DNA from 2 places in the Streptomyces sp. NPDC007084 genome. Region 1 is predicted to be linked to the other one. Evidence: riboswitches for the same ligand, from Rfam matches in the RefSeq annotation. Region 1 holds a riboswitch; the other holds the start of a gene.
What was found. Region 1 has a riboswitch for cobalamin ahead of AB0912_RS32790 (cobalamin biosynthesis protein). Riboswitches for the same ligand answer to the same signal wherever they lie in the genome.
Positions count from the first base shown of each region.

Region 2: it holds a riboswitch for cobalamin, as region 1 does, so the genes downstream of both, metE (5-methyltetrahydropteroyltriglutamate--homocysteine S-methyltransferase) here and AB0912_RS32790 (cobalamin biosynthesis protein) in region 1, are expected to answer to the same signal.

Region 1 covers NZ_JBEYFY010000074.1:22,661-25,862, reverse strand. The annotation lists gene AB0912_RS32795 (cobyric acid synthase) at 1-650, opposite strand, end outside; gene AB0912_RS32790 (cobalamin biosynthesis protein) at 647-1,630, opposite strand; cobalamin riboswitch at 1,736-1,880, opposite strand; gene AB0912_RS32785 (hypothetical protein) at 2,018-2,236, opposite strand; gene AB0912_RS32780 (inorganic phosphate transporter) at 2,257-3,202, opposite strand, start outside.
Region 2 covers NZ_JBEYFY010000078.1:7,355-10,556, reverse strand. The annotation lists gene AB0912_RS33315 (GDSL-type esterase/lipase family protein) at 1-1,070, shown strand, start outside; cobalamin riboswitch at 1,160-1,379, shown strand; gene metE (5-methyltetrahydropteroyltriglutamate--homocysteine S-methyltransferase) at 1,539-3,202, shown strand, end outside.

The DNA of each region.
Region 1 (3,202 bases):
AACTTGTTCACGATGAACCCGGCGACGAGCGCCTGGTCCTCGGGCGAGAGCAGGGCGACCGTGCCGAAGAAGGAGGCGAACACCCCGCCCCGGTCGATGTCGCCGACGACGAGCACGGGCAGCCCGGCGTTCCGCGCGACCCCCATGTTGACGATGTCGGTGCGCCGCAGATTGATCTCGGCCGGGCTGCCGGCCCCCTCACAGATCACCGCGTCATACGTGCCCCGCAACCGGTCCAGACAGTCGAGAACCGTCCCGAGCAGTGCCTCCCGGCCGCCCCCGCGCAGGTCACCGCCCGGCGGCGCGCCCTCCGAGGGCTCCTGGCCCGGTCTCCCGAAGAAGCCGCGGGCGCTCATCTCGCCGACCGGCCTGCCCAGCAGGACGACCTGGCTGGTGCGGTCGCCGCCCGGCTTGAGCAGCACCGGGTTCATCAGCGCGGCCGGCTCCACGCGGGCGGCCTGGGCCTGCATGGCCTGGGCGCGCCCGATCTCGGCACCCTCCCGGGTGACGAACGAGTTCAGGGACATGTTCTGCGCCTTGAACGGCGCGACCTTCACCCCCTGGCGCACCAGCCACCGGCAGATCCCGGCGGTCACCACGCTCTTGCCGGCGTCGGAGGTGGTCCCCGCGACCAGCAGTCCGCCGCTCATGCCGTACGCCCCCTTCGGACCGGCCGTGCGGCGGCCTTCGCCCCCGGCCTTCGGGACAGCAGGACGCGTCCGGCGACGCTGACGCCGAGCGCCAGCCAGCCGACGCGCCGGGACAGCCGTACGGCCCGCTCGATGTCCGCGACCCGCACCGCGCGCCCGTCCCCGTTGAGCACCGGCCGGTGTTCGACCCGGCCCGCGTACGAGAGGGTGCCGCCGAGCCGTACGCCGAGCGCGCCGGCGAAGGAGGCCTCCACCGGACCGGCGTTGGGGCTCGGGTGCTTGCGGGCGTCGGCGCGCCAGGCCCGTACGGCACCGCGCGGGTCGCCGCCGGCGACGGCCGCGAGGACGGCGGTCAGCCGGGCCCCCGGCCAGCCCGCGAGGTCGTCGAGCCGGGCGGAGGCCCAGCCGTAGCGGCGGTGGCGGGGGGACTTGTGGCCGACCATCGCGTCGAGCGTGTTCACGGCGCGGAAGGCGACGAGGCCGGGCACCCCGGCGGCGGCGCCCCAGACCAGGGCGCCGACCACGGCGTCGGAGGTGTTCTCGGCGACGGACTCGACCACCGCGCGGGCGACGCCGTCGGCGTCCAGCGCCTGCGGGTCGCGCCCGCACAGACGCGGCAGGCGCTCCTGGGCGACGTCGAGATCACCGGCCGCGAGCGCGCCGCCGATCGCGCGCGCCTCACGGCCGAGCGAGGTCCCGCCGACGACGGCCCAGGTGGCGGCGGCGGTCAGCGCGACGGAAGCGGTCCCCGAGGGGCGCACGCAGCGGCCGGCGAGCGCGGCGATCCCGGCGGCGCCGCCTACGCAGACGAGGGTGTGCAGCGTGCCCCACCCGCGGTGGTCACGCCACAGGGTCCGCTCCACGGCCGTGGCCGCCCGCCCGAACGCGGCGACCGGATGCCCTCGGCGGGGATCGCCGAGCAGCAGGTCGCCCAGGAGGCCGGCGGCGGCGCCGTACGCGAAGACGCGATCGGCCCGCACGGGGTCAGCCGGCCGTGGGGGTCGGCAGAACTCTCTGGCACAACAGGTCCGGCAACGGGCAGCCGCGCATGGCGATATGTCCTCACTCAGGGTGTCCGCGCCCTGGTTCGACGAGACCGGCGGCGAGAGTTCCTGGCTTCCCGGGAAGTTTCCTCCCCGGTGACAGTGGCGGGACCGCGCCGGATTCGCACCGGCTTCCTCACCTGCCGCCGTACTTGGCCCGGGCAGTCCACCACGCGGTGAGAACGGCCGTCAACTTGCTGTTGACCTGCGGAGGGAGAGTGTGCGAAGCCCCACACGACGGTGGGGTGCGGGACGGAGATCCGTCCCGCACCCCACCGTGAAGTGCTGCCCGACAACGGCCCGTTCGGGGCTGTTCGTCCCGGGTTACTTGCTCATGATGAGCGAGATGCCGTACGCGACCGCCGCGGCGCAGGCCGCGAAGCAGACGTAGGCGCCGGTGGCCGCCGCGACGGCGGAGCCGCCCTGGGCGGACTCCTTCTTGGCGAGGCCCGCGACACCGAGGGTGAAGAGGCCGACGAGGAGCACGGTGGCCCCGAGGCTGACGCCGAACACGGACCCGAGGGCCGACCAGTCGATGTGCATGCTGTTTCTTCCTTCGGTTCTCAGGCCACGCGGGACGGCGCCGGCGGGGTCGCCGCGGGCTCGGCGGGAGCGGGGATGGTGGCCGTGAGGTCCTCGGTCACGGTGCCGGCCGGGGGCGGGGTGACGGCGGCGATGGCCGTGGTGACCACGCCGACGGGCTCCTCGGCGTTCACGTTGGTGTGGTCGATGACCTCGCGGCGCGAGCGGCGCCAGATCGCGAAGCTGGAGCCGACCAGGAAGACGGCGACGAGCGTGGTGCCCCAGGCGCCGAATCCGGTGACCCACTCGGCGAGCGCGCCGACCAGGGCGGCGGCGGGCAGCGTGAGGGCCCAGGCGACGAACATCCGGGTGGCGGTGGACCAGCGGACCACACCGCCCTTGCGGCCGAGGCCGGCGCCCATCACGGAGCCGGAGACCGCGTGCGTGGTGGAGAGGGAGAAGCCGATGTGCGAGGAGGCCAGGATGACGGTCGCGGCGCTGGTCTGGGCGGCGAAGCCCTGCTGCGGCTGGAGGTCGGTGAGGCCCTTGCCCATGGTGCGGATGATGCGCCAGCCGCCCAAATAGGTGCCGAGCGCGATCGCGAGACCGGCGGAGAGGATGACCCAGACCGGCGGGTCGGAGTCGGGCGCGACGGCGCCGCCGGCGACCAGGGCCAGGGTGATGATGCCCATCGTCTTCTGGGCGTCGTTGGTGCCGTGGGCCAGCGAGACCAGGCCCGCGGAGGCTATCTGCCCGGCGCGGTACCCCTTCTCGGTGGCCTTGCCGCCGGCGTTCTTGCCGAGCCGGTACGACAGCCGGGTGGCGAGCATCGCGGCCAGGCCGGCCACGATCGGGGCGGCGACGGCGGGCAGCAGCACCTTGCCGACCAGGACGTCCCCGTGCACCGCGCCGGTGCCGGCCGAGGCGATGGTGGCGCCGACCAGACCGCCCATCAGGGCGTGCGAGGAGCTGGACGGGAGTCCGACG
Region 2 (3,202 bases), on a different contig from region 1:
CGCGGGCCCAGTGTGGCGACGGGCAAGTGGCGATGGCGGAGGCCCAGCCGTCGGGCGTTCGGCTGGCCTTCCGTACGCGGGCCACCACCGTCGAGCTGGACGTCCTCGCCACCAAGCGCGTCTACGTGGGCGCGCCCGCACGGCCGGACGGGCTGTACGACCTCGTCGTCGACGGCCGGCTCGCCGGTCAATCGTCCGCGCCCGGCGGCAACACCCTCACCCTCGACATGGCCACGGGATCGGCGACGACCACGCCCGGGACGGTCGGCACCGTACGGTTCGCGGACCTGCCCGCCGGGCCGAAGGACGTCGAGATCTGGCTGCCGCACAACGAGACCGCCGAGCTGGTGGGCCTGCGAGCCGACGCGCCCGTGGAGCCGGCCCAGGACCGTGGGCGGCCCGTGTGGCTGCATCACGGCAGTTCGATCAGCCAGGGTTCCGACGCGGCGAGCCCCAGCACCACCTGGCCCGCGCTCGCCGCCTCCCTGGCCGGGGTGGAACTGGTCAACCTGGGGCTGGGCGGCAGCGCCCTGCTCGACCCGTTCACCGCGCGCACCCTGCGCGACACGCCCGCCGACCTGATCAGCCTCAAGCTGGGCATCAACCTCGTCAACACCGACCTGATGCGGCTGCGGGCCTTCACCCCCGCCGTGCACGGTTTCCTCGACACCGTCCGCGAGGGCCACCCGAGCGTGCCGCTGCTCGTCGTCTCCCCCATCCTCTGCCCCATTCACGAGGAAACGCCGGGCCCCAGCCTCCCGGACCTCGGCGCGCTCGGCGAAGGCCGGCTGCGGTTCCGCGCCGCGGGCGACCCCGCCGAGCGGGCGAGCGGGAAACTGACCCTCGGGGTCATCCGCGACGAACTCGCCGCGATCGTGGCACAGCGGGCCGCCGAGGACCCGAACCTGCACTACCTCGACGGACGGGAGCTGTACGGAGAGGCGGACGCCGTCGAGCTGCCGCTGCCGGACGCGCTCCATCCGGACGCCGCGACCCACCGTCGTATCGGCGGACGGTTCGCGCGCCTCGCCTTCGACGGAACCAAGGGCTTCCCCGGGCCGGTCGCCTGAACCGGGCACCCGCGCCGAGCCGGCCGGCCGCCGCGCTCCCGGAGCCGTCCGGGATGTGGGCGGCCTGCGCGGCACCGCGCTCGTCGCATAGGCTGGCGCCCGTAGCTGGTTCGCCCCGTCCGCCAGGCGGGATGCGTCGTAAGAGGGAACCCGGTGGAAATCCGGGACTGCCCCGCAGCGGTGAGCGGGAACGACCGCCGTCATACGCACTGGGCCCGGACGGGTCTGGGAAGCGACGGCCAGTAGGTGTCCTCCGTCCGGAGGGCGTGCCCGCGAGTCCGAAGACCTGCCCGCTGCCCGTGCGCGACCATCGCGCGCGGACATCCCGGTGACCTCGTGGGCGGGTCGGCGTACATACCTGGCGGACGGCCGCGCTCCGGCGTGCGGCGTGTTCCCGCCCGGTCCGTCACCCTTCGCGCTCACGTGTCCCATCGGGATCCAGGGAGACATCTCGCGAAGGAGATTTCCGTGACAGCGAAGTCCGCAGCCGCGGCAGCACGGGCCACCGTGTACGGCTACCCCCGCCAGGGTCCGAACCGGGAACTGAAGAAGGCGATCGAGGGCTACTGGAAGGGCCGCGTCGGCGCCGACGCCCTCCGGGCCACCGCCGCGGAACTGCGCCGCTCCACCTGGCGGCAGCTCGCCGAGGCCGGTATCGCCGAAGTACCCACCGGCGACTTCTCGTACTACGACCACGTCCTGGACACCAGCGTCATGGTCGGCGCCGTCCCCGAGCGCCACCGGGACGCCGTCGCCGTCGACGCGCTCGACGGCTACTTCGCCATGGCCCGCGGTACGCAGGACGTGGCGCCGCTGGAGATGACGAAGTGGTTTGACACCAACTACCACTATCTCGTGCCCGAGTTGGGCCCGGACACCGTCTTCACCGCCGACTCGTCCAAGCAGGTCGCCGAGTTGAGGGAGGCGCTGGCGCTCGGGCTGACGGCCCGCCCGGTCCTGGTCGGACCGGTCACGTACCTCCTCCTGGCCAAGCCCGCCCCGGGCGTGGCCGCGGACTTCGACCCGCTGGCCCTGCTCGACCGGCTGCTGCCGGTCTACGCCGAGGTGCTCGCCGATCTGCGCTCCGCGGGTGCCCGGTGGGTCCAGCTCGACGAGCCCGCGCTCGTGGAGGACCGGACGACCGCCGAACTGAACGCCGCCGAACGCGCCTACCGGTTCCTCGGCGGTCTCACCGACCGGCCGAAGCTGCTCGTCGCGTCCTACTTCGACCGGCTCGGGGAGGCCCTGCCCATCCTCGCCAAAGCTCCCGTCGACGGGCTCGCCCTCGACTTCACCGGCGCTGCCGCCGCCAACCTGGACGCGCTCGCCGCCGTCGGTGGTCTGCAGGGCAAGCGGCTCGTCGCCGGTGTCGTCAACGGCCGCAACATCTGGGTCAACGACCTGGAGAACTCCCTTGCCACGCTGGGCACTTTGCTGGGCCTCGCGGACCAGGTGGACGTCGCGGCCTCCTGCTCGCTGCTGCACGTGCCGCTGGACACCGGCGTCGAGCGGGACATCGAACCGCAGGTGCTGCGCTGGCTCGCCTTCGCCCGGCAGAAGACGGCGGAGATCGTCACCCTCGCCAAGGGTCTGGCGCACGGCACGGACACCATCGCGGCCGAACTCGCCGCCAACCGGGCCGATCTCGCCGCCCGCGCGGGCTCGGCGCTCACCCACGACCCCGCCGTGCGCGCCCGCGCCGCCGCCGTCACGGCCGCCGACGCCCGCCGCTCGCAGCCGTACGCCGAGCGGTCCGCCGCCCAGCGCGCCCACCTCGGTCTGCCGCTGCTGCCGACCACCACGATCGGCTCCTTCCCGCAGACCGCCGAACTGCGCTCCGCACGGGCCGACCTGCGCACCGGACGCATCGACCTCGCCGGGTACGAGGAGCGCATCCGGGCCGAGATCGGCGAGGTCGTCTCGTTCCAGGAGAAGGCCGGGCTGGACGTCCTCGTGCACGGCGAGGCCGAACGCAACGACATGGTCCAGTACTTCGCCGAGCAGCTCACCGGCTACCTCGCCACACAGCACGGCTGGGTCCAGTCGTACGGCACCCGGTATGTGCGTCCGCCGATCCTGGCCGGCGACATCCTGCGGCCCGAGCCGATGACGGTGCGCTGGACGACGTACGC